DNA from 2 places in the Cognaticolwellia beringensis genome. Region 1 is predicted to be linked to the other one. Evidence: riboswitches for the same ligand, from Rfam matches in the RefSeq annotation. Region 1 holds a riboswitch; the other holds the start of a gene.

What was found. A riboswitch is a leader RNA that binds a small molecule or an ion and turns the genes downstream of it on or off. The one in region 1 is predicted to bind lysine.
Region 2: another riboswitch for lysine. It lies ahead of lysC (lysine-sensitive aspartokinase 3); the one in region 1 lies ahead of dapA (4-hydroxy-tetrahydrodipicolinate synthase).

Annotation. Positions count from the first base shown of each region.
Region 1 covers NZ_CP020465.1:1,582,408-1,586,581, forward strand. The annotation lists gene B5D82_RS06655 (2,3,4,5-tetrahydropyridine-2,6-dicarboxylate N-succinyltransferase) at 1-743, opposite strand, end outside; gene dapA (4-hydroxy-tetrahydrodipicolinate synthase) at 740-1,750, opposite strand; lysine riboswitch at 1,831-2,073, opposite strand; gene B5D82_RS06665 (DsbA family protein) at 2,191-3,483, opposite strand; gene B5D82_RS06670 (methyltransferase) at 3,722-4,174, shown strand, end outside.
Region 2 covers NZ_CP020465.1:4,353,082-4,357,255, forward strand. The annotation lists gene queC (7-cyano-7-deazaguanine synthase QueC) at 1-275, shown strand, start outside; gene lysC (lysine-sensitive aspartokinase 3) at 403-1,779, opposite strand; lysine riboswitch at 2,030-2,216, opposite strand; gene elyC (envelope biogenesis factor ElyC) at 2,445-3,197, shown strand; gene B5D82_RS18340 (Nif3-like dinuclear metal center hexameric protein) at 3,302-4,060, opposite strand; gene B5D82_RS18345 (class I SAM-dependent methyltransferase) at 4,123-4,174, opposite strand, start outside.

The DNA.
Region 1 (4,174 bases):
AGCACAGATTCAAGTTCTAACGCCGCATTACTTTTTTCATCACGGTACTTAACAATTAACGCACAAGCCATATTCAGTCCATGCTGCTCAGCCCAATCGCCAGCGACAGGACGAGTGCCCGGCACAACTACGGCATTTTCAGGAATATCAGCACCTTTTGCTAATATGACATTATTGACACAGTCATAAACTGGTACCGACGCTGACAGCGAAACTCCCGGTGCTAAAACCGCGCCTTTTTTCACTACAATTCCTTCAACAATAATAACGCCAGCACTTAAAAATGCATTATCTTCAATAATCACTGGGCTAGCACCAATAGGCTCAAGTACACCACCTATTTGTACCGCAGCAGAAACATGGACATTTTTGCCAATTTGCGCGCACGATCCAATCAACGCATGACTATCAACCATAGTGCCGCTATCAACAAAGGCGCCAACATTGATGTAGGCTGGTGGCATAATAATAACGCCCGGTGCTACGTAAGCACCACGGCGAACTGATGAACCACCCGGTACCATTCTGACTTTATCGGCAACGGTAAATTCACGAGCAGGTAAATTATGCTTATCAACAAAGCCACGATAAGCACCATCAAATTCGATATTTTCTCCCGCTTTAAATGCCGCTAGAATTGCCTGCTTTACTTCAGTATTAACTTGCCAAGTACCCTCGCTATTTTGCTGTGCTGCGCGAGTTTTACCGGTTTCTAAATCTGTTAATGTTTGCTGCCATGTCATGAGTTTATGTCTCGTAAGTTAGTTGTAGTTACAGAGTGAAAATTTTCAGCACTGAGAGTGCTAGTTGAAGCATAATGTTGAGCTAAAGGATTGTTACTGTTGTTTTCTAGCCATTGTTGAATTTGTCGATGGGTATCGAGTAAGCCGTGTTGTGCTGAAATCTCTTCTTGGCATAACGGTAAACGAAGTTTCGCAGAACTAATCATGTTAAGTTCGGCCATTAAAACTTTTACCGGTATGGGGTTGGCCACTTGAAATAATGCCGTTATAGCTTTATGCCAGAGCGGAAAAAGGCTTACATTTTGGTGAGCTAAAGCCATAGCGACATATTGTCTGCTTGCCTCAGGCCAAACGTTTGAGCTAACAGACACTAGACCTTTCACGCCGGCGCCGGCAAGATAAGGCATCATGGCATCTTCACCACTATACAAATCAATGCTAGGACAATGCTCTTTGTAGGCGAGTAGTTTATGGAGATCGCCACTGGCTTCTTTTAGCGCCCAACAATTTTTATGGTTTTGCACTTGTTGCAGGGCTGTAATCGTAATTTCAACGCTACTGCGCGAAGGAACGTTATAAAGCATACAAGGAAAGTTTGCGGCATCAAGTAGACTTTTAAACCATAGCGTTTGCCCTACTGGACCCGGCTTGGCATAAATGGGGCTAGCAAGTAAATAAGCATTTATCGGCAGTTGGTTGCATTCTTCAATCCAGGCAAGTTGCTCGTTGAGGTTATACCCGCCAACAGCAACCATTAATGGCACCTGTAAAGTCATAGCACAAACGTATTTTACAATACTTAAATGCTCTTGCGCGGTCAGTGCTAAGCCTTCACCTGTGCTTCCCAATAATAAAATGCCATTGTGAGCTGCGTTTTGTTGTAACACTAGATTACGCAAACTGACATAATCAATTTCGTCATTAGCAAATAATGGCGTGATCAATGCGGTCCAGACCAATGGTCGATCTGTGAACAGCTGATTTTCTATCGATTTTTTTTGATTCATTTCTCTCGAACTCTTGTCGTTCGGAGAACTTTTAGGCGCTTGTAGAGGCAAAATTTCAAGGACGAAACTTGGCCTTTACAAAGGCCAGAAGCTCTCCACCTAATAGGTGACAGTTGCTAGGATTCAACCTAATACCAAGCGAATAAAACTATAGATCCGTTTGGTATAATGCTTAATCGATGTTTAACGACGATAAAGCTAAAACAACCGGCAATTGTATTATCAAATTTACAATTACCTCGGCGTTAAACCCCCTCATTATTGCTCAATAGAGTTTGATCTCTTCACAATAACTACCTGGTTAACGCTCCTCTTCTGGCCCTATATTTGTGGTCATTAATTTTTTACGATTAATTTCACTGGAATAAGGGACTGCAATATTAAAACATTTAAATATAAGCACAGTCAATAGACGTCTATACGTATATTGACAATTAACATTAACCTGCTGTTCTAAATATATTTATTTCTTTTTCTAATTCAAAAATACGATCTTGACCCCAATAGCTATAACCGCCATAACTAAAACAAGGCACACCCCATAAATTTAACTTGGTCAATTCAACTTGGTTGATATCCGCCCATTGTTGCCAGTCATGCTGCTCCTGATAAATACTCGCATCATCAACATCTAAAGCTAATTTTTTAAAAATAGTCTCCACATTCTCTGGATTAGCTAAGTCGATACCATCAACATAAATTGCTTGGAAGCAAGCCAAGATATACTCAACAGCCTTGCCTTGCTGTTGTGCCCAAGCAAATAAGCGATATGCGTTAATAACACCATCACCTAATGGATCTGTAAATCCATTAAACTCAATACCCAGTTTTTTAGCTTCACGCACCGCATCAAGGTAGATGTATTTTTGCTTAACCATTGGAATAGACTCGCCGCGCATCAATAGTGGCAATATAGGTCTTATGATTAACTCTATCTGTTGACGCTCTGCTAGATTAACGGCCTGCACAAAACCCAAATAAGAATAAGGGCTGCGTAAGGATAAATATATCACTAAAGGCTCAGTCGCTACAGTAGGTGTCTTCGCGGCTTTAATGTTGACTACTTTATGAGGGTAATTTCGTGGCGTAACAATGTTATTCAGCTGATTTTTTGCCGTAAAATCTTCAGTAACATCATCTAAAAGAGCAAATTTTTGTAACATGCTTTCAAAATGATATAAACGATCAATACCGACAAACCAACTACCAGCAAAACTAATACTTGCTGGGGCATAATGCCCTTTTTCTTTTAAACGAGTTTGATTTTTAACTTGATGGTTAATCGTAGGGGTAGATGTTTGAAAGTGTTCGCGGTAATGATTACCCCATGTATTTATGAATATTTGTTCGGCATTTTTAATGTTGTTCACCAGCAACTGCCATGTTTGTTGGCCAGTCGTTAACGATGCCGATGAAGGTTCCGCGGAAATATTAACCAATTGATACTGTTCTGCGATTAAATTTGCGTCTTTAATCGCCCATTGACGATAAAGCTTTGGACAGATCGTAACACCAGGTAAAGTTCCCCAAATAAATAGTACTTTAAAATCTAATCGATAGTTTTTTGCTAACCGAGATAACATTTGCACTAACATAAAACTATGTGGATCATTAAGTGACAGATAAACTTCTGCTTGAGCTTTTTTACCCAAAAATTGTCCAATCAAAAAATAGCGAAAAATCAATACTTTTGCTCTAAGTTGACTATGCAGCCATTTTATTTTTAGTCGCAATAACATTTTCTTAAAAATAGTTAATTCCCTGTGGACTAATGATGGCGAGATAATTTAATTCGCGTAGAATGCGCGCATTATGACATATTAATATCAGCTGTATAAATGAATTATCATTAAGTGAGTTAATTCATTTATACCCCTTTTAATTAAAAAATTAACGGTACTTATTGGGTTTTCATTTATACTAATAAGCTACTGTAAATTAATAATATTTTTCAAAACCTTAGGTATTCTCATGGCAATAAGTAACATTAACCAACTATTGATACGCAATCTTGAGGCATTAACGGCAACAAGACCTCTTTTAGTCAATATTGCAGACGACGGTTTTATTGCCCAATACTTAAGCCAGCATAGCGCTGCTAACATTGATAGTTACCATACAAATTATGCTGAATATAAAGCTTGTCAGCAATTAAAAAATGTTCGGTTACGAACACACTTTTCTGTGGAGTATGTCGCCAAAACTAAACACGACATGGCTATCATTCATTTCCCAAAAAGTAAGGCTGAATTTAGCTTTACCTTAGCCATGCTGGCCGATTCAATGGCAGATGATGCAACTATAGTTATTGTGGGTGAAAATAAAGGTGGCGTAAAGTCGGCCGATAAACTTGGGGCTGACTACCTAGCGTATTGCAACAAAGTTGATTCTGCCCGCCATTGCTTAATGTTTATTGGTGAGTTC
Region 2 (4,174 bases), 1.9 Mb from region 1:
ATGCGATCTACCCTGATTGTCGACCTGAATTTGTCATGAAAATGAATGATGTTTGCAAAATTGCTAACTATGAAGCCGTTGAAATTTTTAGCCCGTATTTAACTAACAGTAAATCAGATATTTTAACTGATGGTTTGAACATGGGCTTGAGCTACGATGACACGTGGACTTGTTACAATGGCCGCGAAAAAGCCTGTGGTAAATGTGGTGCATGCCAAGAGCGCCTTGAAGCTTTTGCTGACAATAATGTGACTGACCCTTTAGCCTATGAATAAAATGTCTGACTTGATGTAGTTAAGACCATTTTAAAAGCAAAAAGGGACAAATAAATGTCCCTTTTTAGTATCTCAATCTACCTATTACACTTCGCAAAGTTAGACAGTATTTATATCTACTTAGATTTTAACTAGTAAACAAAGTAGCATGCAATCGCTCAACAACTTGGTTAGCATCTGCTTCTGGTACCAAGAAGCAAAGGTTGTGATTACTAGCACCATGACAAATCATGCGAATATTGAAATCATTCACTTTATCAAAAATACTGCTACCAACACCTTTAGTGCCATGAATTTTATTACCGATCACCGCAATTAAACTCAAGCCATGTTCTACGCTGACTTCACAAAGTTGCTCTAACTCTTCTACAACCGCTTTAGTGAGCAAGGCTTGTGTAGAACCATGTGGGTTGTCAAAGGTCATCGCAACACTGATTTCACTCGTAGTAATTAAATCAACACTGAGTTGATGTTTAGCCAAAACGGTAAAGACCTTCGCTAAAAAGCCACTGGCATGCAGCATTTGTGGGCTTTTAACTGTAACCAGCGTTTGTTCTCTACGTAGCGCTATTGAACGATAAGTCGGATTAGATTCAACTTCACGCTGTATTCTTGTACCGCCGGCATCAGGTTCTTTACTCGAACCAACAAAAACAGGAATATCTTGCCGCATGGCCGGTATAAGCGTTGCTGGGTGAAGAATTTTAGCGCCAAATGTTGCCATTTCGGCTGCTTCACCAAAACTAATTTCATTAATTGAACGCGCTTGATCTGTTATACGAGGATCGGTTGTGAAAATACCCACTACGTCTGTCCAAATACTTAAATTACTGGCTTCAATAGCTTCTGCTAACAATGCTGCACTATAATCAGAACCACCTCGACCTAATGTTGTCGTGTTACCTTGTTGATCGCTACCAATAAAACCTTGTGTAACGATAACTTGCTCTGTAAGCAAGGGTAGCAGCAATGCTTTAGCATTAGCGGCTAATTGGGTTAAATCAACTTGGGCTTTGCCATACAAGTTATCGGTTTTCATAACTTGACGTGCATCAAAGTAATGACCATTAACACCGACAGTTTGTAATACTTGAGCAAAGATACGTGAACTGAATTGTTCACCAAAACTTAAAATTTCATCACTGTTTTTCGTGGTATGTTGCTTTGCTTGTTGCTCCGCAAAACCGCGTAATGAAGTTAATAACGCTGATATTTCATTATTAATATTTTCTTGGCTGGTAAAGTTTTTAGTTATCGCAAATTGAATATCTGCGATATTAGTAATAATTTGTTCACGTTCCGTGGAAGAAACACCAGCTTGACTTAAGCGTACTAAATGATTCGTTACCCCAGCACTTGCTGAGACCACGACTAAGCGGTTAGTGGTATTTTTTTTAATAATATCCGCGCAACGCAGCATGGCTTGATAATCAGCAACACTGGTGCCGCCAAATTTTGCAACGGTTATATTTTTGGTGCTAACTTGTTCAACATTAACAGACATGTAAGCTCTCCAAGAATGTTGTTGGCAGAACGTTAGCAGTTATACAATGGCATAAAGTTTCGATGGTATTAACATCCGTTTCTAACGGCAGAAAATAACAGTTTAACATAAAAATTCTTCCTAAAAGCCTGTTTACTGAGTGATATTTAGTAAAATACAGTAAATTATGCAGGCAAATAAATAAAAGGAAGAGCATGACTGAGCGTAGAGCGAATAAGATTAGAATAATCAGTTATTCAGACGGTACTATTCAGCCAGAAGCTCTCCACCCTATGCTAAAAACGTGTTTTTAGCGGTGACAGCCCTAAGGATTCAGCCCTAGCGACCGAATGTGATAAGTCCCATTATCAACATTCTCGGCAATTGTCCCCCTTAGTAACAATCAAAGGATGGGCTCCTCATGTTACTTACCTGGCAATTGCGCCTCTTCTGGTGCGAAAATTATCATAAAACTTGTAAGTAAAAAATGAAAAATACTCAGTAAGTTAATGGAAAATAATTTCTAATTTTCAGCGTCGTTATTTAACCCTATCTAAATATAAATATCAACAGACTTTTAGACGTCCAAACAAATTAATTAACTACAAAAATAGCTGCTGCTAAAAAGTCACTTACTTGTTATGCTTCAATAGCTTGAAATAATTCACCTATTTGGAATTTTTAATATGGATTTATTTTTACTTAAAAAAATTATCAGCTTAATGATAATGCCACTTAGCATTATCGTTTTACTGCTAGTTGTTGCGATTTTATTTTATCGTATTAAGCCAAAATTCAGTTTTTTCGCGTTGTTAACGGCAACCACTTTATTAATATTAACTACCCTGCCACCTATTTCAGACGCCTTAATGACACCATTAGAAAATAATTATCCAGCCTTTACCCGCAGCAATAAGCCAGTAGATTATATTATTATTTTAGGCGGTGCTCACACCACGGTTGAAGGTTTACCAGCGACAAGTCAGTTAAAATCTAGTTCGCTAGAAAGGTTAGTTGAAGCTATCCGTATCTATCGATTACATCCTGAGGCACAAATAATAACCTCAGGATTTTCTGGTGGCGATGTCAGCTCAAATGCGCAAAAAGTTAAGCAAGCGGCTGTTTTATTGGGGGTACCCGCACATAGAATTATCACCGAAAACTATCCAAAAGATACTGAAGAGGAAGCAGAGTTTATAGCACCACGAGTACTAAATAGAAATGTAGTTTTAGTCACTAGTGCTAATCATTTACCTAGAGCCATGGCCTATTTTGAAAAATACGGTATAAATGCGATCCCTGCACCGGCCAGTCCCTGGGTGAAGAAAAACGGACTGACTCCATGGCAATATTACTTACCGAGTGCAAAAAAATTGCAACAAACTAGTACCGCTTGGCACGAAACATTGGGCCGCATCGTGCAATGGTTTAAAAGCTAACTGCTGACTTAATCAATAAAGTTCAGCGATATTCCTCTGTGATGAAATATCTTCATCAAAAGTGCACTCATCTTTCTCTTTAGCAAAAGAAAATAACCCTGAGCTTACGCAGGATTATCAATATCAATAAATTTAGCTTCAACGGGTAAATGTTGATTAAAATGCTCAGCTAGTGCTTTAGCACCATAGCGCTCGGTGGCATGATGGCCAGCACAATAGAAATGAATATCCATTTCGCGCGCAACATGAGTCGTTTGCTCAGACACTTCACCACTAATAAAAGCGTCTATGCCCTGCTCTGCGGCCAATTCAATATAACCTTGACCACCACCACTGCACCAAGCAACGGTTTTAATCGCTTTATTCGAAGGTGCAGCTATATGCAAGCATGTGCGATTCAGTTGCTCACTAATTCTTTGCTCAAGCATTTTTGGACTAAGTTCGGCACTGAACTCACCACGTACCGCCACACTCAAGGCATTGCCCACTTCTAGTGGTGCAACATTGTCTATGGAAAATAATTTTGCTAGTTGTGCGTTATTACCCAAGGTAGGATGAATATCTAACGGTAAGTGATAAGCAAATAAACTAATATCATTTGCCAGTAAAGCCTTAATACGTTTATGTTTCATGCCGCGTATAACATAGCTTTCATTCTTCCAAAAAAAACCATGATGCACCACTAAAGCATCGGCTTTTTCCGCTATAGCTTGATCAATCAGCGCTTGTGTAGCCGTTACACCCGTAATCACTTTATTGACTTTATCGCGTCCCTGAATTTGAAGGCCATTAGGACAGAAGTCTTTAATTTGTTCAGGCTTTAACAAGGTATTTAAATAGTGTTCAAATTCATGAAGTTGCATGGGTAAATTATGACCTTAATTGGTAGATTTAGCTTGAGTAATAACTGAATATTAATTATTACTTATTTAATTTCTGGCTTGTTTTTTGATGAATTCATCGTGGGGACTTTTACG